DNA from 4 places in the Paenibacillus sp. B-A-8 genome. Region 2 is predicted to be linked to each of the others. Evidence: riboswitches for the same ligand, from Rfam matches in the RefSeq annotation. Region 2 holds a riboswitch; each other region holds the start of a gene.
The links. Region 2 has a riboswitch for cyclic di-AMP ahead of ACN6MV_RS26725 (alpha/beta fold hydrolase). Riboswitches for the same ligand answer to the same signal wherever they lie in the genome.
Positions count from the first base shown of each region.

Region 1: another riboswitch for cyclic di-AMP. It lies ahead of ACN6MV_RS00190 (ubiquitin-like domain-containing protein); the one in region 2 lies ahead of ACN6MV_RS26725 (alpha/beta fold hydrolase).
Region 3: another riboswitch for cyclic di-AMP. It lies ahead of ACN6MV_RS15830 (C40 family peptidase); the one in region 2 lies ahead of ACN6MV_RS26725 (alpha/beta fold hydrolase).
Region 4: another riboswitch for cyclic di-AMP. It lies ahead of ACN6MV_RS00545 (C40 family peptidase); the one in region 2 lies ahead of ACN6MV_RS26725 (alpha/beta fold hydrolase).

Region 1 is NZ_CP183882.1:39,939-45,129, forward strand. Features, by position in the region: gene ACN6MV_RS00180 (HD domain-containing protein) at 1-1,021, shown strand, start outside; gene ACN6MV_RS00185 (TatD family hydrolase) at 1,171-1,941, shown strand; cyclic di-AMP (ydaO/yuaA leader) riboswitch at 2,139-2,368, shown strand; gene ACN6MV_RS00190 (ubiquitin-like domain-containing protein) at 2,650-3,813, shown strand; gene rnmV (ribonuclease M5) at 3,991-4,542, shown strand; gene rsmA (16S rRNA (adenine(1518)-N(6)/adenine(1519)-N(6))-dimethyltransferase RsmA) at 4,539-5,191, shown strand, end outside.
Region 2 is NZ_CP183882.1:5,930,578-5,935,768, forward strand. Features, by position in the region: gene mnmH (tRNA 2-selenouridine(34) synthase MnmH) at 1-478, opposite strand, end outside; gene selD (selenide, water dikinase SelD) at 535-1,596, opposite strand; gene ACN6MV_RS26725 (alpha/beta fold hydrolase) at 1,965-2,774, opposite strand; cyclic di-AMP (ydaO/yuaA leader) riboswitch at 2,881-3,067, opposite strand; gene ACN6MV_RS26730 (hypothetical protein) at 3,289-3,462, opposite strand; gene ACN6MV_RS26735 (Nif3-like dinuclear metal center hexameric protein) at 3,547-4,341, opposite strand; gene ACN6MV_RS26740 (endo-1,4-beta-xylanase) at 4,446-5,191, opposite strand, start outside.
Region 3 is NZ_CP183882.1:3,593,596-3,598,786, reverse strand. Features, by position in the region: gene ACN6MV_RS15845 (four-helix bundle copper-binding protein) at 1-187, opposite strand, end outside; gene ACN6MV_RS15840 (DUF2933 domain-containing protein) at 392-586, opposite strand; gene ACN6MV_RS15835 (asparagine synthase-related protein) at 896-1,372, opposite strand; gene ACN6MV_RS15830 (C40 family peptidase) at 1,722-2,192, opposite strand; cyclic di-AMP (ydaO/yuaA leader) riboswitch at 2,197-2,329, opposite strand; gene ACN6MV_RS15825 (TVP38/TMEM64 family protein) at 2,462-3,061, opposite strand; gene ACN6MV_RS15820 (response regulator transcription factor) at 3,189-3,887, opposite strand; one part of gene ACN6MV_RS15815 (IS1182 family transposase) at 4,083-4,867, opposite strand; one part of gene ACN6MV_RS15815 (IS1182 family transposase) at 4,867-5,191, opposite strand, start outside.
Region 4 is NZ_CP183882.1:111,334-116,524, reverse strand. Features, by position in the region: gene ACN6MV_RS00555 (M1 family metallopeptidase) at 1-448, shown strand, start outside; gene ACN6MV_RS00550 (hypothetical protein) at 460-1,290, shown strand; cyclic di-AMP (ydaO/yuaA leader) riboswitch at 1,505-1,643, shown strand; gene ACN6MV_RS00545 (C40 family peptidase) at 1,697-2,125, shown strand; cyclic di-AMP (ydaO/yuaA leader) riboswitch at 2,486-2,627, shown strand; gene ACN6MV_RS00540 (C40 family peptidase) at 2,633-3,124, shown strand; gene ACN6MV_RS00535 (GNAT family N-acetyltransferase) at 3,354-3,839, shown strand; gene ACN6MV_RS00530 (c-type cytochrome) at 3,967-4,323, shown strand; gene ACN6MV_RS00525 (4a-hydroxytetrahydrobiopterin dehydratase) at 4,415-4,702, opposite strand; gene ACN6MV_RS00520 (hypothetical protein) at 4,930-5,191, opposite strand, start outside.

The DNA.
Region 1 (5,191 bases), 1.0 Mb from region 2:
AAGTCTGCTAACCTTGTGTGCGGCTTTGCTTCATGATCTGGGGCATGGTCCATTTTCTCATTCTATAGAAGAAGCTTTTGAAATGAACCATGAGGATTGGACTTGTCGTATTATTCTGGAGGACACAGAAATAACTGAAATCTTGCGTGATGTGGAGGAGGATTTTCCTCGTAAAGTAGCTTCAGTGATCTCCAAAACTTATGAGCATGAAATCGTTGTTAATCTGGTTTCCAGTCCGCTAGATGCTGATCGCATGGATTATTTGTTGCGTGATGCGTACTATACAGGTGTAAACTATGGAACGATCGATATTGATCGGATTTTGAGAATGCTGCGTCCTTATAATGGTCGGGTTGTGGTAAAAGAATCGGGAATGCATGCGATTGAGGATTATTTAATGTCGCGTTATCAAATGTACTGGCAAGTATATTTTCATCCGGTGACACGCAGCTCTGAGATTATTTTGCGACAAATTTTCCGTAGAGCTAAGGAGCTTTTCCAAGAGGGGTACCATTTTAGTTTTATGATTAATCCGCTGGAGGATTTGTTCCGTGGAGAGGTGACAGTGAAGCAATATTTAATGTTAGATGAGGCGCTGGTACAGACGGCTTTTATGCAGTGGACGCTTGAAAAAGATGAGCTATTAAGCGACTTGTGTACCCGTTTTATTCATCGTAAACTGTATAAATATGTTGAGATGGAGAATCTTGATACAGATATGATTACTGAAATTCGCAGCAGTTTTGCGGCAGCGGGACTTCACCCGGAATATGACTTGGAGATTGATTTTCCGACAGATTTACCCTATGATGTGTTCCGTCCGGGAGAAGCCTTTGACAATAAGCAAATCTTGCTGCTTGATCGACATGATCAGCTGAGGGAAATTTCAGAGGTGTCGGATATTGTACGCTCTATTAGCGGCATTCATCGTGGCAGGTATCATTTGTATTTTCCTCAAGATAAGTTGAGACAAGCGCTTACACGATTGCCATCTTCAATAGCAGTGATTTTTGCAAAATAATACAAGAAAATATGGGATTTTTGACAAGAAGAAACGATGTTTTCGTCTTTTGAAATCAATAACTGCTTCTCGTAGAAATAGACGATACAATAGATGGCGTGAAATTCACACTGTCTTATGTTAAAAAACAACAAGGAGTGACGGCAAAAATGTTTCTGTTTGACACACATACGCATCTGGATGCACCTCAATTCGACGAGGATCGCGAAGAAGTTATCGCTCGTGCTGTAGAGGCTGGCGTTAGTAAGATGATTAATATCGGATTTAATCGGGAGACGATTCCCTCTACGATGAAGCTGGCAGAATCTTATGATTATATTTATGCTGCAGTGGGCTGGCATCCACAGGATGCGATAGATATGAAAGAAGGAGATCTCGATTGGATCGCTTCTCTGTGCAGTCATAAAAAAGTGGTGGCTATTGGGGAAATTGGACTGGATTATTACTGGGATACCTCTCCCAAGGATGTGCAACATGAGGTTTTTCGCAAGCAAATCGGACTAGCCCGTGAACTAAAGATGCCGATTTGTATTCATGACCGTGATGCCCATGAAGATGTTGTACGGATTTTGCGGGAAGAAAAGGCAAATGAGGTTGGAGGCGTAATGCACTCATTCTCAGGAAGCTGGGAAACAGCAAAAATGTGCTTGAATCTTGGTTTTCATTTATCGTTTGGAGGACCCATTACGTTCAAAAATGCACGAGTGCCAAAAGAAGTGCTTGCGCAGACCCCGTTAGACCGATTATTGATCGAAACGGATGCTCCATATTTGACTCCTCATCCCTTCCGCGGGAAGCGAAATGAGAGTGCTCATGTGAAGTTGGTAGCAGAGGCGGCAGCTGAAATTAAAGGGCTAACATGGGAAGAATTGGCTAAAATAACGTATGCGAACGCACTGGAACGATTTGGGATTGAGTGAAAACGGGAGTAAAACAGGCGAAAAATAGAGAATGGCCGATATATTAAACTTTTTTAATATAAAAACGGCTGAATATTACAATATTTTAACCAAATTTTTGCTTAAACGTGGTTGAATCGTCCTTTACAACATGCATCAAAACAGGATATCATCTTTTCAGTGATGTGAGCTGTGTTATAGTGACAGCCACTGATTCATGGATCGTCTCGCTGAGTCTCCGTATGGAGAACGGGGGAACCAATATTGACCTGTCGCATGCCTGTATTTTGAATACGGCTTCGACGTGCCACAGGACAGTATTTGATTTCTTCACGTGGTCTTTGGGGTGAATTTAAGGGCAACCGCCATGAGCGGGTGACCTGAAATAGGGCGTCTCTCTTTCGTCCGAACCCGACAGCTAACCCCGTAAGCGCAAGTAAGAGAGGCAACCTCGTGCACAAGCATTCTCTATTCTGAATTTGGAGAAGCCACGAAAGAGTCCTCAATTGAACTCTTTTTAGGCTTTTTTATTTTTGAATAAATAGAATGTTGCCCACATACTGTTATATAACAGGGGTGGGAGTAGCTGTGCCGAGCAGGCGATCCATGAGCAGGAGACGCTAAGTTATTAAGTGCGTGTCCTGTGACAATCTCAAATAGTTTCGTCAAAGGAATTCAGTCCTCATGATATACAATTGACGACGGGGCTATGTAAGGAGGATGGAGAGAATGGGCGTATTCCAACCAGAAGTATCCCATGATTCGCAGTCATCCAGCAGGTCTTTCGCACTACGGTGGGAGCAAGTAAATACTCGCGTACTTTTACTTGCAGGCGTGATTTCAGTCGCTATCGCGCTACTTATTCTGCTGTACGTACACGGTCAAAGTAACAAACAATTATTTTTAGTAATAGACGGGCAGACACAGACGCTTGAAACGCGAGAAGCGCTTCTTGGTGATGTGCTGGAGAAAGAGCAAATTTCGCTGCAGCCGCATGATGAACTATCTTTAGGACTGAGTGATGAAATAAAAGACGGTGACCGTGTCGTTATCAATCGTGCGCAGAAAATTAGCCTTACTGCGGACGGAGCAACAAAAACGTTATATACAACCGAGGATACAATCGGTAAAGCAATTGACAAAATGGGCATCACCCTAGAAGGTCATGATAAGATTTTCCCTTCGTTAGACACCGCCATTTCTGCCAACATGGAGATTAAGATTGTTCGCATCAACAAACAGACTGTACAGCGGACAACTAACTTACCCTTCAGAGTCATCAAGACAGCAGACCCCTCCCTTACTGTGGGAACAGTTAGAGTGGCACAGGCAGGCAAACCAGGCGTCATGATTCAGCATATTGAAAAGATCTACCAAGACGGAGAACTGGCCTCTATGCGCATGATTGGTAAGGAAGTACAAACGGTAACGAAAGATAAAGTTATTGCCGTTGGTACCAAACCACTTCCTAAGCCGGCTGTAGCTAAGACTACAACAACTTCCAATTCAAACACTACTTCCAAAACGGCTAAGGTTAGCGCCAAGACTAATAACGTCACAAGCAAGGCTGGCGTAGACTTTGAGTACAAGAAGATGATTAAGAACGTCTCCATGACAGCTTATTCATCAGAAGAGCCAGGTATAGGTACCAAAACTGCCTCCGGAACACGCGTAACGGAAGGTCGTACAATTGCAGTAGACCCGAATGTAATCCCTATTGGCTGGTGGGTATATATTGAGGGGCTTGGATTCCGCCGAGCTGAAGATACTGGCGGTGCCATTAAAGGCAATAAAGTAGACGTCTATTACGATTCACTGAGCCATGTGCGTAATTTCGGTCGTAAATCACGTACCGTTTATGTGATTGGACCTGTGAAGCCGGAGTTAAATTAGTTCGGAAGCTTTTGCAAATTATTCTTTGATAAGCTATAGTGATGATAACCGTTAAGGAACGCCAGATGATCATTTCGTTGATCGCAGAGCAACCGCTCATCACTTATAAATTCTTTAACCAAAAGAAGAGGAGCGAAACCTCTTCTTTTTTGCTTTTTTTGGAAGGAGTCAATAGATATGATTAAGGAATTAATTGTCGTTGAAGGTAAGAGTGATACCGTCGCTGTTAAACGCGCTGTAGAAGCAGATACGATCGAAACAGGGGGCTCGGCGGTAGACCGGACCGTAATTGCGAAGATCGCGCTTGCTATGGAGCGTAGAGGGGTGATTATTCTTACAGATCCGGATCACGCGGGTGAACGAATTCGTAAGATTGTGTCCGCAAAGGTGCCGGGCTGTAAGCATGCTTTCATTCCGGAGAAGGACGCAACCCGTAAGGGAGATATCGGTGTGGAGAACGCCTCTCCAGAGGCGATTCGTCATGCGCTGCGAAACGTACATACCTCTTTTGAAGGAGCACCTGCAATAATTGGAATTGACGATCTAATGGCCGCTGGAATGCTTGTACACCCTCGGGCAGCTGAAAGACGTATGGCACTTGGTAATTTGCTTGGAATCGGATATTGTAATGGCAAGCAGCTGTACAAGCGGCTGGCGATGTTTGGAATTACGCGGGAGGAATTTGCCGGAGCTCTCGCCCAAATTGATCAGGGGGGCATTACTTCATGAGTGGTAGAGAGGAAATTTCAACTCCAAAACGGACAAAAGAGATTATTCAACGTTATGGATTTAAGTTCAAGAAGAGCTTAGGACAGAATTTTTTGATTGATCAAAATATATTGGACAAGATTGTAGACGCTGCTGGGCTAGATAGCGACTCAGGGGCTCTAGAGATCGGTCCTGGGATTGGAGCACTGACGGAGCGTTTGGCGCTAACAGCCGGTGCGATAACCGCTGTGGAGATCGACCGTAGGTTGATCCCTATTTTAAGGGACGTGCTTTCCCCTTACCCGCATGTTAAGGTTCGTAATGATGATGTTCTGAATGTAAACCTGCAGGAGCTGTTCAAGGAAGACTTTTCATCCGTGAACAAGGTAAGCGTAGTTGCCAATTTGCCGTATTATGTGACTACACCGATCCTAATGAAGCTGCTCGAAGAGAAGCTTCCGCTTGATAACATCGTTGTAATGATTCAGAAAGAGGTTGCGGAGCGTATGGCTGCTTCTCCGGGAGGGAAGGAATACGGAAGCCTTAGCATTGCCGTGCAGTATTACAGTGAGCCTGAGCTCGTCTGCATTGTACCGCGTACAGTATTCATTCCTCAACCTAATGTGGAGTCGGCTGTAATCCGTCTAAAGGTAAGAGAGCGTCCACCGGT
Region 2 (5,191 bases):
GGCGGTGCAGTAGGTTTGTTTTGCCTGTACCCGTATTTCCGTGAATTACATAAGGCTTTGCCTTGAATTCATAAGTCTCCAGTTCGTCGAGTACCCATTTACGGTAAGCTTTATAGCCGCCAATCAGCCGGTAAGCGTGAATATCCATTAAAGAAAGTACGGTTGCCGTAGTACGGCTGCGCATACCTCCTCTCCAGCAGAATACAGCTTTGTCCCCTTGAATCGCTGCGAATTCTTTGACAAAGGTAGGCAGCTTCGCCGCAGCAATCTCCAAACCGCGTTCTTTCGCCGCCTGCACACTAGACTGTTTATACAAAGTGCCTACTTCAGCCCGTTCCTCATCATCAAAAAAAGGAATGTTCAGACTATCCGGTAATGTCGAATCTTTATATTCAGAAGGAGATCGAACGTCGATCACAGTGATCTGCTTCTTATTTTTTAGCATTCTTAATTCTTCCAGTGTAATATCCTGAAACAATGCACTCTCTCCTCTGGTGGCTAACTTCTTAGATTGCCTCTAAGCTGACTCTATCATTATTGCGCAGCTATTACCGTAATCTGACCCGGATGTTCTTCTGTTACTTCTCCGATCAATGCCGCTTCTACACCTGCAGCTACCAGCTCTTGTAGCAAGGCTTCACTTTGTTCAGGAGCAACAGAAATCAACAATCCGCCAGAAGTTACAGCATCACACAGAATATAACGGCTTAATTGGTCCATCTCTTCCGGATAAAGAATGCTGCCCTCCAAATGGGCAAAGTTATTCTTAGTTCCACCTGGAACAAATCCCTGCTCCGCCAGATCTCTTACTCTTGGCAGCATTGGTACATCGCCTTGACGAATAATCAGTCCGTGGTTACTTCCCTTAGCCATTTCCGAGGCATGTCCCAACAGCCCAAATCCAGTAACATCCGTACAAGCGTGCACATCATACGGCTCCATGATTTCAGCCGCTTTTTTATTCAATGTAGACATCACTGTGGTGAGGCGTGTGGTTTCTTCTGGTGATAGTTGATCCTTCTTAATAGAAGTTGTTAAGATGCCCACACCGATAGGTTTCGTTAGTATCAGCTTATCCCCCACCTGCGCGCCTGCATTCGTTCTTACTTTGTCCGGATGCACCAGCCCCGTAACAGCCAATCCGAATTTAGGCTCTTTATCGTCGATAGAATGTCCACCTACAAGCGTCGCTCCTGCTTCCTGCACCTTGTCCGCTGCACCGCGCAAAATGTCACCGAGAATGCTTTTATCCAGAACAGAGATAGGAAAAGCTACAATATTAAGCACTGTAAGCGGCTTACCACCCATAGCATAAATGTCACTTAACGCATTGGCTGCTGCAATTTGCCCAAAGGAATAAGGGTCGTCCACGATCGGTGTGAAAAAATCAACAGTTTGCACTAACGCGAGTTCATCGCTTAAACGATACACGCCTGCATCATCACTAGTATCCAAACCTACAAGTAGATCCGGATTAGGAACGGTTGGTGGCAGACTGCGAATAACCTGCATGAGATCGGCGGGACCGATTTTGCAGCCGCAGCCTCCTTTTGAAGATAATGAAGTCAATTTTATAGTTTCGGCTTGAGACATCATGACTCAGCTCCTTTAGATAGTTAATATCGAATATCTTTAATCTTACATCAGTAGACAGCAATGTACAAAATGCATAGCTACCGATTGGATTTCATTATTCTGTTCTTTGAGAAGTGCTATGAGTGGTATTCTTTCGATTAATAGTATGCTAAAGGCTGGCTCATTCGTAGATTTCGCTACTTTGGGCCAGCCTTTAGTTCGATACTCTGTACTTTAGGGAGGTTTTCCCTAAAATACTATACAAAAGAACGTCCCGCAGCCAGTTCATACTCCCAGCTATAGAACGCCCTCATTTCTTGCTTAAACGTTAGCCGACCATTAAGACTCTGAAGAGGTTTATGCAATCTAAGGTGCTTTCTCCACTAGGATCAACTGATCTGCTGAGCATCCTGATGTTTCTCCAAAAAACGCTGAAGAATAGCATTAAATTTCTCCGGCTGACACAGATTACTAGGATCTAATGCGTTAGGAATGATCGCTAACTGAGCATGCGGCAGCTGAGACACCATATCCTTCATACAGTTGACTCCAAATTCACTAAAGTCACCGACTATACATAACGCGGGACGGTTAAAAGATTTTAAGCATCTAGTGTAATCCACATGACTAGTAGCCAGCCTTTGGCGATACAATTCCCGCGGACGTTTGTCGAGAAGTCCTCTTCTAATCTCGTTATAGGCCAGGTTCCAGCGTTCGCGATACATCATACGAATCGAAGGCAGTACAAGCTCACTAGGAGCGTAATACATTAACCAACTACAATATGCAGCCATAAGCTGAATTTTACCTACTATTGTTGATGCATGACTTCTACAAAAGCTATCGGCAACAACAATCGCCTTTACCCGTTCCGGGTATTGTTTCGCAATATGTTGAACGACGAGCCCCCCATAGGCGCTCCCGACAAAAACCGCCTCACGAATGCCCAAATCATTCAATAGCATAATTATATCTAGGCATTGCGTTTCAATAATCTCGTTTGGAGCCTGCAGCAATTCACCTGATTTGCCATTCCCCCGTAAATCGCACAGAATCACTTTATATTTATCAGAAAAATACTCTAATTGTGGTTTAAACATGCTATGTGTTAATCCATGTCCATGGATAAACACAACCGGAGTCCCTGTTCCAATGATTTCGTAATAGAGCGAAGTTCCATTCAGTTTAGCAATAGGCAAAATTAACACCTCTTTCACAGGTAGGTTCTATATCTATATGTGCTTATAAACGCAGCAAAAAACCACAGAGGGATTCTCTGTGGCTATTCATCATCAAATACGCCATTCATCCTCTCTCCATACGCTTACGAGGTTAGCTGTCGGATTCGGGCAGTGAGAGTTGCCCTACCTGTATGGATGCACTATTCAGCATCTGTAACAGGATTCACCCCATAACTAGTACCGACTGTCATATCGATTTCCAGTTGTTGGTTCCCCCGCTTTCCTTAACGGAAATTAAGCGGACTTCTTATGTAATTGTCAGTTATGTGATGAATCATACTCCGTGTAAGGTTTCTTGTAAAGTTGAGCCCTGGGCAAAATAATGATGAAAGCCATGCTTTTCATTTCATATTGAGCATACTCTTCGTTTTCTCTTTCTATTGCTCTTGTTTACTCGGTTTATTAAGAAAAAGCCGAGCGGTCATCAGAGATCAATCCCTGAACCACTCGGCTTCTTTATACAATCATTCGGCTACAACAGATCGGCGTTTTTCAATGCATGCTCCCAGCTCGGAAAAAAGAACAGCGCACTTCTCATAAGATCAGGATCGCTTTGCTTCACTTGTTTTTTACTGATCGAGCTTCCGTCAGTTTGAAGCTTTTTGATACGACTTAACACTTCATCAGCCTCCAAAGGAATTTCCATTGAAACACTCCTCTCTCAGTGACCTGGTTTCCAATCATTTTCTCCATAATATGCAAATTTATTCTTCATTTCGATTTATAAGGATTAAACCAGCTGATAGATCGGTTGTTCTGCAATAAAATAAGTAGGAATCGTTGGGTATTTCTCTGCCAAAACTTCAGCTAAATATTTCATTCCCGGGGCTTCACTCTCCGCATGACCTAACATAATCAGCGCATTCGATCTACCTTGATGTACTGCATCCCTCACATATTCCGGAGTTTCCCACTCTGGCCCTTCGCCAGCAATCAGTAAATCAAGATTGTGCTGATTAAAAAGAGGGATAGCCATTGTCCCGCCTCCTCTGTAACCCACTGATATCCCCACATGTCTGCATACCTGGGATAGGTCACCGGCAACACGTACATAGGGGATTCCTAGTTTTCTTTTTATGTACTGAGCCGCTTCACTTACTGTCATGGCAGGAATCGTTAGGATTGTAGCAGCGGGTTGCTGCTCATTCACATAAGCTGACCACTCAAGCTCTCGCAGCAAGCCGACCATGATCCCATCCGGTTTATGACGATGACAATAATCATGATAACGAAAAATAGCCATTTCAGAACGTTTGATCAAACTCAGTTTCGTGAGATAAACAGCGTCATCCTTTAACCACTCACTTGTATCATGGTGACTGTAATACACACCTTCATGTGTGATCAGCAAATTGGCGTTCATAGCCATCGCTCGTTCCACAACATATTGCGTAGCGCAAAATGCTGTAACTATCCCTGTAACCACCGTTTCTGGATTTCCTGGCTTAAGTGTATCCACAGTCCCCTCTATCTGTTCCTCAGTTCCCATTAAATCTTCCAGTATTGTTCTTATCGTAATGTTCACCGTAACCCTCCCTTTGAGTTTCATTCTTCTGATCTACAAACAAATAACCCGCCCTTATTTAATATAAGGACGGGTTATTTTACTACTTGAGCAGCTTACCCGCTCTATAATTTTGGGGCAGAGCCGATAATACGGTGAAAGGCTGGCTTCGGATGATGCTCTTCATCGAATAAGAAGGGCCAGTTCTTCCGGCCACGAACAGGGAAATCATCTAGCCAGGTATAGTCATCCGCTGCTCCCCAGAACGTGACTGAACTAATCACGTCGCGGTATTCTCTCAGCAGTGCGAACATCGCTTCATATCGATCTGCTTGAAGTTCGAGCAGATCAGCAGGTACTGTCTTTAAGTCCATTCGTTTGTCTTCAAAACGGAACATGGATACATCCAGCTCAGTCAATTGAAGCTGAAGTCCTAACGAGGCATATTTCTCAATCGCAGCACGAATATCATCAAGATTCGGATCGTATAGATTCCAGTGTGCCTGCAATCCGACGCCATGGATCGGCACCTCTTGATCCAATAGCGACTTCACCAGTTCATAGATTTTGTCACGCTTTAAGGGATGGGATTCATTATAGTCATTGTAGAATAATAATGCCTTAGGATCAGCTTCATGGGCGAATTCAAACGCTTTAGCTATAAAATCCGGGCCAACAATGTCGAGCCACTTCGAATGGCGAAGAAGCTCTTCTCCTTCATCGGCAATAACTTCATTCACAACATCCCAAGCATAAATATCTTCCTTATAACGTCCTACAACGGTTTGAATATGTGATTTGACTCGTGCAAGCAAAATCTCTCTGCTTACAGGTCCTCCGTTCTTATCCTCAAACAACCAATCCGTAGTCT
Region 3 (5,191 bases), 2.3 Mb from region 2:
TCCATTGGGCAGCTGTTGCACAGATATCCGCACAATCACGCAAAGTGTGGATACAGTGAATTCTTGCTTGCACGTCTGTCTCTTTAAGACAAGAGGTTAAACATTCTTCACATGCTTGCATACAGTCGTTACAACTATCAATACAACTTTGAAAATGTTGAACCGAAGAATGTGAAATTGTCGTCATTTTTATTACTCCTTCATAATTTTAATGTTTGTTCATCCTAAGTTATATTATCCTAAAAGTGTATTTATATACAAAATCTAGCCAGACTGAGTTCGTGATTTATAGCTTGTACAAAGAAATCGCCCCGTCAAAATGGTTAATAAGGTCTTCCATTTATCCATGGGCGATTTCAATGGAGTTTTATATGCTTTTCTCTAATATGAGTTATTTAGACAAGCTTAGAAGTTGCTTTTTCATTCGTTCGTTCTCTACTTTTAACTCATTATAGTCTTCGTGAAGTGTCCAGTTGGATTGTGACTGGTTTGAATGAGAGTCTTTACCATGCATTCCTCTCATCCCAAACATCATCAATACCATCATCAGTGGACAAATCAACAGCAATAGCAAAGACCAATCCATCTGTGTACCTCCTCTGTAAATTGCTTTCTTTTAATATTTTTATTGTAGAAGAGTTGTATGTGGATATGATGTTGAAAGTTTGCATATTTCATGAAGTTATTGTTCCTTGCTTAAGTGATTGAAAAAAGCAATCCGGGTAATAACAACCATGTTCCTTCCTTTTCCTCTCCAGTCATTCCATAATTCGCAACCAACTGTTGATTTAGTCCCCGATTTAAGATGGATAGGATCACATATCTGAATATTTTTCCTCTCGGTAGCTTACGCTATCTCAAAATTAGGCGACTACAATTGACTACTATTATCGAGTTATGAGTTGACTAGAGCTTGCCTGAATATAGACTGTTTAATATACATGGAATGCCACAACGAAAATATATAAATCGTCCAAATCTTGCGGGAATAATCGGCCGTTCCCATTCGATGTTGTTTTAACATCTCTTTAACAACATTTAGTTGAATCCATTGGTCCACCCCACTCTCTGTAATTTGTTGAAGGATGGTATCACCCATTGGGGTTAATAACCATTTTTTCAAAGGCACAGGAAAGCCTAATTTTGGACGACCTAACACAGAATGAGGTACGATTCCCTCCAGGGCTTTACGTAAGATGTATTTAGTGGTTCCTATTGCGAGCAATAATGAAGCAGGAATTTTCTGGGCAATCTCAAACACTTCTTTATCAAGGAAAGGAACACGAACCTCTAAAGAGTGAGCCATACTCATCTTATCGGCTTTCATTAATATATCACCAGGCAACCAAAGGTTAAGATCTATTAACTGCATACGGGTTACGTCTTTTAAACCTTTGTGCCCCGCGTAAATAGGTTTCGTGATTTCTGTCGTAGTTTCCCAGTATTTATATAGATCCGGATGGAAAGAAACGAGAGACCTTTTCTCACCTTCAGAAAAAATGTTGGCATTTCCGAAAAATCGATCTTCTAAGGGTACCCCTCGGGGGTATGTCAATTGTATTATTACCGTTTTTTCACACCTTCCACTAAACACTAAGCCTCGACGCAAAAAGACCTCTCACAATAAAATACAACCTGTGAGAAGTCTTTTTCTTAAAGAGGATGCATACAAACCCAGAAATTAAAAAGGTAAAAAAACAGATGCTGACCTTACAAACTCATCATTCACTAATCATTTTGAGGTAGCTAGTTTCGCTCACTACACGGCGAGCAGTGACATAACGATCACGATAATATGACTCTGAGAGTCTACTAATTCTTACGCCTTTACTGCTTGAGGAATGAGCAAACTGATCATCACCTACATAAATGCCTGCATGGGAAATTCCTGTACCAAAAGTGTTAAAAAAGACCAGATCTCCTACGCGAAGATCATCTTTAGACACGGGTGTGCCTACTTTAGCTTGAGATTGTGATGTGCGCGGTAAATCACCTGCATTAAATTTATCTAATATATACAATATGAAACCCGTACAATCAAAACCCGCCGCCGTAGTCCCCCCCCATAAATAAGGAGTCCCCAATACCTCTTTCACTTCATTTTCAATACTTACTTCACTTGCGTAGGTGCTTGCAGGAACAGAAGTGAACAATACTGCAGCCCCCACTACGGATAAAATAAACTTTTTCAGAATCAGGTTCTCCCTTCAATGCCTACGGAGTTAGCTGAGGGTTCGGTTAAAGGTTCCCTATATTCCTTTGCTTTCAAGAATAATTCACCCAAGAATGGTTCCCCCGTTTTCAATACGAAATTCGGCAATAATTAATTAATTTTTTGTAACTATTGCTATAGTATTGTATTTATATTCACTGTGTCAATCCGATATAAAATTTTCTATTTTTATTTTCAAACAACACAAATACCACACAATTTTATAGTACAATGCATAAATTTCTAGGATTAGTGATCATTTTCGTGAATTTCATTCAACTTACCATTTTTCATCTTACTTGTATGGATAATAATATATAGAGAAAGTAGTGACATTATTGTAATTATTATTTTCATTGATTTATTTTCTACTTTTACATATCCATAAGCAAGTAAGGTTTCTAACCAAATGGAGGGAAGCTTGCCTACAGCAGTTGCCAACATATAGTTCAAGAAAGTCATACTGGATGTGGTGGCTACCAATGTTACAATGGAGGATGGTACGTAGGGTATGAGCCTAGCCAACAACAAGATGAAAAACTGCCTTAGTGGAGTCATATTGTTAAGATTATTTAACCACAGATAATTTACCCTTCTAAGCTTGTTCACTCTTTGAACACCTAATCGATATAAATTGTAGGATACCCCTGCACCTAAGACCTCACCAATCCACGAGAGCAAAAAACCAGGGTAGAATCCGAAAATCAAAACATTTACGGTGGTCATAAAAACTGAAGGAATTACTCCGATGATACTTATAAAAATACTAATTCCAATGCTTATCAGAAATGACCATATCCCCAGCGCACTTAACAATTCTGCAACTTGTTTTGAATAAATAGAAAACATCAGCTCACCATCTTAAAATGATTTAATTCTGATTACCAGTTAACGTCAAAGCTACAACAATCAACATATAACCAAGCACTAAAATCTCATGGTGTCCTTATAGGTAATATTGAATTATATAAATTGTTCAATCCTGTTTAAAAAATCTATACCCTATACTCCGAACCGTCTGAATTGGACTATATTTAAGCCCAGCGTTTTGGAATTTTTGGCGAATTTTCTTTATATGGGTATCAACTACACGATTTTCTCCTTCGAAATCATATCCCCATACACTATCCACCAATTCCTCTCTGGTAAAAGTTTTTTCTCTTCTTTGAGCAAGAGTAACAATCAAATCAAAATCCTTTTGAGAAAACCCCTCCAAGATCCCATCAATATAAATCTCCCTCTTTTTTGGATATATTATTAACCCAGGGAATTCAAGGGATCTTTCTTTTTCAAACATGGATTTTGTAATTGCTACCCTCCGGAGAATGGAGTATATGCGGGCTAATAACTCTTCAGGTTCAATATTCTTGGTTAGGTAATCGTCAGCTCCAATCCTAAGCCCGCGAATCTTGTCCTTAGTATCTCCCTGTTCCGTTAATATCAGCATAGGTACAAAAACGGTTTCCTTGACTACCTTACAGACTTGCCATCCGTCCATATCAGGCAAAATAATATCCAATAATATAATATCAAATGAGTACTTCTTTAACATTTCCAGTGCTTCTGTTCCTGTAGTCGCTTCTTTTACATAAAACCCTTGTTTCTCCAGATAAAACCGAAGCGATTTTCTCATATTCCATTCACTATCTGCAATTAAAACTTGATGTATAGACAATATGTTCACCTGCTCCGTTCCAATTTCCCTTATTATATATAAATTTTGTGTAGAAAAAATGTAAGTTAATTTTTAGGAAAAGAAAAAGCTTCTTAAAAGAAGCTCAGAGTGTCGAGAAACCCAGGTTATTTTAATATCTTGGGTTTCTTTTCATGTTTAGGTGGCTGTAAAATCGGGAAAGTAGGGGGATTACCCCTACTTTTCCAGGCTATCCAGGTGGATCGCCATCTTCTTCATGTTCTGCACGGCTGCCGTCATCAGTGCTTGTTCCCTGACGTTCCGGAGTCCGCGCAAACGGCAATAGCGAAACCCATGGAGCTCTTTAGCATCCGCGAAGCTTCGCTCAATCGTTTCTTTTCGTTTGCGGTACAGCTGTTTGCCAGACTTGCTGAGCCTGTTGTTCCGAACCCAATCTTTACTGTCCTCCCAAACGTGCCGGGTTACCACCTTTCGATGATTTCGGGACTGTGTACATTGACCCAGCAACGGGCAACTCTTGCAATACTCCGGATTGGAAGCATACTGTCGGTAACCTTTGCGGTCTGTGGTTCTGTATTTCAATTCGTGACTCGCTGGACAAACATATAGATTACGTTCGGGATCAAAGGTAAACTTCCACTTTGGAAACAAGCCTTGCTTGGGGTGAAACCTCCGGTGAGCAATCACGGCAAAAATCTTTCGTCTTTGTAGCCCCCGACAAATCGGTGTAGTCAAATATCCTGAATCGAGTGCAACAGCCTCAACTGCAAACCCAAAACGATCTTGCTGGCGACCTAAACGCGACAAATAGGGCACGGAATCATGGACATTTCCGGGCGTTACGTGCACATCGGTAATGAGGTTGTACTTGGTATCGACCGTACGGTGGTCCAAATAAAAGAAGCTTTCTGGTTTGCCATCACGAATCATATATCCACTGTCTGGATCAGTTGTGCTCACTTTAATTTCTTTCTCTTCGTTCACTTCCTCTCTGGGTTTTAGGGCTTTTTTCCATGTTCTTTCCGGTCATCAGCCACGGCGGTATTGAGTTCGTCAATGTAATCTTTGGTATTTTGTAGTACTTGTTGTTTGGTATAGTGATGTTTATTCGCATTGGCTTTCACATGGGTCGAATCGGTCACGAGAACACGTCCGCCAATCATTCGGTGCGAAATACCTTGGAGAACAATCTCATCGAAAATATCCTGAAAAATCGTTGTATCTTTAAACCGGGTCCGCCGGTTCCAGCTAATCGTTGTATGGTCAGGAACCTTGTCGCTAAGCCCTAGACCCAAAAACCAACGATAGGCCAAGTTGGTTTGGAT
Region 4 (5,191 bases), 1.1 Mb from region 2:
TGATTTTCAAAAAGTCGTTGAGAAGGTAACCAAAAAATCGTGGCAGCCTTATTTCGAGGATTATGTTTATGGTGGCGGTGCTCCTGATTTCTCAGTAGATACGATTACGATTAAAAAGAATGGCAGCAGCGAGGCTCAGAGCTACGAATCCATAGTGAAAATTACAAACAAAGGGAGTCATTACGTTGACGTTCCCATTAAATTCACATTCGCTGACGGTTCTGCGGCAGAGCGGGTCTGGAACGGTGAAGGAGCAGAGACTACGTTTCAGCTGTTAAGCGATAAACTTCTCCTCTCTGCTGAGATTGATCCAGAGCATACCGTTCTTTTAGAAAACAAACATCTTAATAACTTCAGACTGGCGGAAATAGAGCCCAAAACACTCTCCCGCTGGACGTTAAGTGTAACTAAATTAGTTGAAACCGTGCTCGGAACTCTTGTCTGGTGAGGTGAATGATTGTGAGAACATCGATAACCCGCGGCTGGCAAAGCATGAAGGAGCAATTTTATATTCTGATTCTGCTCTTCATCTATCGACTGCTCTGGGGCTACTTTATGTACGGCTTCATCCGGTCTGCTATCGTTCCAATTCTACTGCGCTACCCAGATAAAGACGCTGGAGGCAGTGGAATGGGTAGACTACTCTATTATGTCGAAGGGCAGTTCAGCTTGAACACAGATCCTGAGATACGTAATTGGTTATGGATGTTCCTAGGGCTTGTTCTCTTACGACTGCTGCTCTCCCCCTTCATAAGAGCAGGATTACTGCATGAACTCCATCAAGAGAGAAAAGGAGAGCGAGGCCTGTTCTTTTTTCCCGGCATGAAGCTTTATGGATTTCCAGTGTTTATCTTTAGTTTAATCGAATGGGTGCTGGCTCTATTGCCGTTATACTGGCTCGCTCCAAAAATGTACGGGCTGTTCTTATCTTCCTTTCTGAACTCCTCTTTGTTACTTCATCTAGTTCCATACGTATTGGCATGGCTTATATACATCTTTATCGTTCGTCTGTTCCTTCTATATATGCAGTTTGGTTATACCAGCGGTACGGGGATGTTCTCCTCCCTATTCATCTGTATAAAGTCACTGATTCCTGCACTAGGCATTTCAATCATACTTGGTGCAGCGGGCCTTATCCTTCTGCTGGTGTGCGGACTATCCGGTATCTTCTGTCCTGGCCTGCCGGCACTTCTTATTCGTCAACTCTCATCACTGCCCTCGACACTTTTCAAAATGTGGGGAATTTCCGCTCAATATCATCTATGGCGCAGTAAAGCATTTCCACAATAATTTATGGCATTACAACACATAATATAAGAGTCCCGGTTCCTAAATCAGGAGCCGGGACTCTTTCGCGTTACAGACAAATTATGGCGATTTGCAAATTCGTAAAGACTTTGTTACAATAAGTCCTGTTCCATTAGTAACAAGTTTGTAATCATTTGAAACGATTTCTACATAACTTCATGTATTCATCGTAGTCTTGTCGATAAGTCACTATCTGGTGCATAAAACGCCGAATTCCTTGCACCGGGAAGTGGGGGAACCATATTTTGGGTGAATTGATCTCGCTTTGCAGTGATCATAGGGGAACCTTCTACCGAATCCTTAAGCTAACCTCACAGGCATTGGAAGGGGTACAATTTTTTTGAAGAATTTAAGAAAAGCATGCGTCGCTGCGGCGCTGGGACTTGTGATGGCGTTCTCTATTGGTGGAGGAAGTGCCTTTGCAGATTCTAAGATGGATAGTGTTATTTCAAAGACAATTGGAGTTGCCTATAAAACCGGAGGCACTAGCACTGCCGGGTTTGACTGTTCTGGATTCACTACGTATGTATTCAAGAAGGTGGGTCTTTCTTTGCCCCGCACTTCAAAAGCTCAATATAATGTTGGAACTCCTGTAGCCAAAAGCAAATTGCGTTCAGGTGACCTAGTTTTCTTTAACACATTGGGCAACGGCGTATCCCATGTCGGCATTTATGTTGGAAACGGAAAATTCGCACAATCATCATCTTCATATGGCGTGACCATCACTTCACTTAGCCAGTCCTACTGGGCCAATCGCTACGTTGGCGCTAAAAGAGTAATGAGTACTTCCTCATATCAAGCTGTAGCCTACGATTAATACTTCCCCACAACTATAACCTCACAATTACAACTATATAGACCTGGATTTGATTATCACCTTAATCGAATCCAGGTTTTCTTTTGCCTTATTATAATCTTTACACCTCTAGAACAGACTTTAAACACTTTTATTTGATAAAAATTTCAATAAATATAAAAATAAGTTTAATATTATCGCTTACATATGCATTTTGTCTTTAAATATATGAATTTTTCTGCATGATTAGGTTAAAAACGATTGCCAAGCGGCACTCTGTTTGTTACAATAACTGCAGTAAGATTTTAGTAACATTTTTGTAATCATTAAGTTGTTATTTACAAAGGTTTTGTCATGTATTGATTACAAGCTATTCCTAATCAACAGTCTGAGCCGAGTTTCCTAACTATTAGGGAAACGGGGGAACCAACTTTGGGTGAATTGACCTCCATTTTTAGAGGGGTCATAGGGGACCTTCAACCGAACCCTTAAGCTAACCTCGTAGGCATCTGGAAGGGGTATAAACTTTTGAAGAAGAAGTTAGCAGCAGCTGTACTCAGCTTTTCCATTATCTTCACCATCGGAGCAGGAAGCGCTTTCGCGGATTCCAAAATGGATAAAGTGATCGACAAGACCATCGGAACTAAATACGTATCCGGCGGGATCTCCACAAATGGATTTGATTGCTCCGGATTTACAATGTATGTTTTTGATAAAATCGGTATCAACCTACCACACCAATCAGGTTCCCAGTATCAAATGGGTACTGCTATCTCCCGAGATGATTTAAGATCAGGAGATCTTGTATTCTTCAATACAAGTGGTAAGGGTGTTTCCCACGTCGGCATTTATGTCGGTGAAGGCAAGTTTGCACACGCATCTTCCTCACGCGGTGTAACGATTAGCTCCCTGAGTGATAGCTACTACGTAAAACGCTATATCGGTGCTAAACGGATTATGAGCACTGATGCTTATCATTCTGTTGCTTCTGAGACAGAAGATAATGATGATGTTCAATAAGTAGAACGTACATAGGCTCTTTTCCAAGATGTTAATTCTTGGGGAAGAGCTTGTTTTTTTGTCTTATTTAATATTTACCCCTCTCAAAATTTGTAAAACAGTATTCCTTATAAATTTTCTGAGTTGATGACCCCTCTTTTTGTATATAATTAGTTACAAGTATAGACGCCTTCGGCACTCGTAAGGACGGCAAGCGTTATAACCCTCGTGAAAGGAGGTCTTTGACCTTATGATAAATCCTTCGGTTACTTTTCATGTAACTCCTATGGAGACTAGTCACGCGGAAGAGATATGCAATTGGAATTACACCCCCCCTTATAATATTTACGGCTGGATGCCGTGGGAACAAATGCAGGCTCTAGGCATCGAGTTCGGTGATCCTCAGCTACGGAATGAGCAATATGTCTCCATATTAAATGGGCAAGAAGCTTTGTGTGGATTCGCGCAGTTGTTCCCGATGGAAGGTGTTGTACGTTTGGGGATTGGCATGCAACCTGATCTGTGCGGCAAAGGGCTAGGGAAATTATTCATGGATGCAATCGTGCAAGAAGCCTTGCTTCGTTATCCTGAGCGTGAGATTGATCTAGAGGTATTGACCTGGAACCAGCGTGCGATCCGAACTTACCAAAAGTGTGGATTTACGATTACAGATACGTATGAGCGCCTAACCCCATCAGGAAACAAACCTTTTTATTGCATGGTCTATGAGAAATGATATTAAAATCCATATTTTTCAATCAATTGATGGTATTATCGTTCATTTTTTTGTCACAAACCCTATGATAACGCTTCACCTTGAGCTATAATGTAGGGAGCAGCTTACATAGAAGGGACGAACTGGGATGCAGAAATGGATCATGAGCGGTTTGTTTTTTGCCGCCTGTGCCTTTGCGGTAGTACTTATGTTTACACTTCCAGGTAAAGAAGAGGTAGCTGAACAGAATAAACCCACAATGCCGGTAGTTCAGTTGGATGCGGCAAAGGCAGAAGCAACCGTGAAAGCCAGCTGTATCACCTGTCACGGCGATCAGCTTCAAGGTGGAGTTGGCCCTAGTCTTCAAAATGAAGGCGGTCAGCATGATGCTGAAGAAATCTACAGCATCGTCACTAAGGGACGCGGTCAAATGCCTTCCTTTAAAGAAAAGCTAGCCCCTGAGGAGATCGCAAACGTCGCCCTCTGGCTCTCAGAGAAAAAGTAACAGTAACTACTACCTAAGCAACTAAAAACGCCCGTGCCAGAAGATAGTTCACTATCTGCGCACGGGCGTTTATTTATGAGTTTGGGTGACACTAACGATTTTTCTCAAAGGCTTCATTAAATTCATGTGCCTCTCGAATATCTAGAGCTGTAATACCGTCTTCCTCATTTGATTTCAGTCGTAAAGTCACTGTCTTATAATCAATCGTAATATGTGGATGGTGATCAAAGGCTTCTGAAATGGTGGCTACTTCATCAACGAAAGCAATACCCTTCATATATTGGCTGAACATATATTTTCGCACCATGGTATTCTCTTCGAGCTTCCAACCTTCCAGCTTGCTGATCTGCTCACGCAGTTCTTCTTCCGTAAATAACAATTCGTTTCCTCCCTTACTAAAAATTGCAGTAAAATCCGCAGGCCCTTTACTCGTCTTATTCGCTAAACAAAACATCCCTTAGCTTCTGAGGTCCAAGGGATGTGCCAGGATAAAGGCAATATTTTCGATTAAATGTATTCAAGAATCCCAGCGATTATAACTCGGCTACACCAATTTTAACACGGGCTACTAACTACGGGCAAATTACGCCCCGCCGCCCCCTCTTCCTAAATCAAAACAACAGAGGCTAAATCCTCTTCTCCGACTAAAATATTAATGCGGTGCGTGTCCTTATCGTAGATGATAACGCCGCTCCCCACCTCAATCATAGGTTCATTACCCAGCGCGAAGAAAAGATCCTCAGCCAGCGCCTCCCATACCTCCATCTTGGATTCCTGGGGCAATTCTTGCCACTCTTCCGGATCCATTTCAAAAAATAAGTACCCATCGGAAATTCTTCCGACAGCCTCAGTCAAATCCGTTAGGATT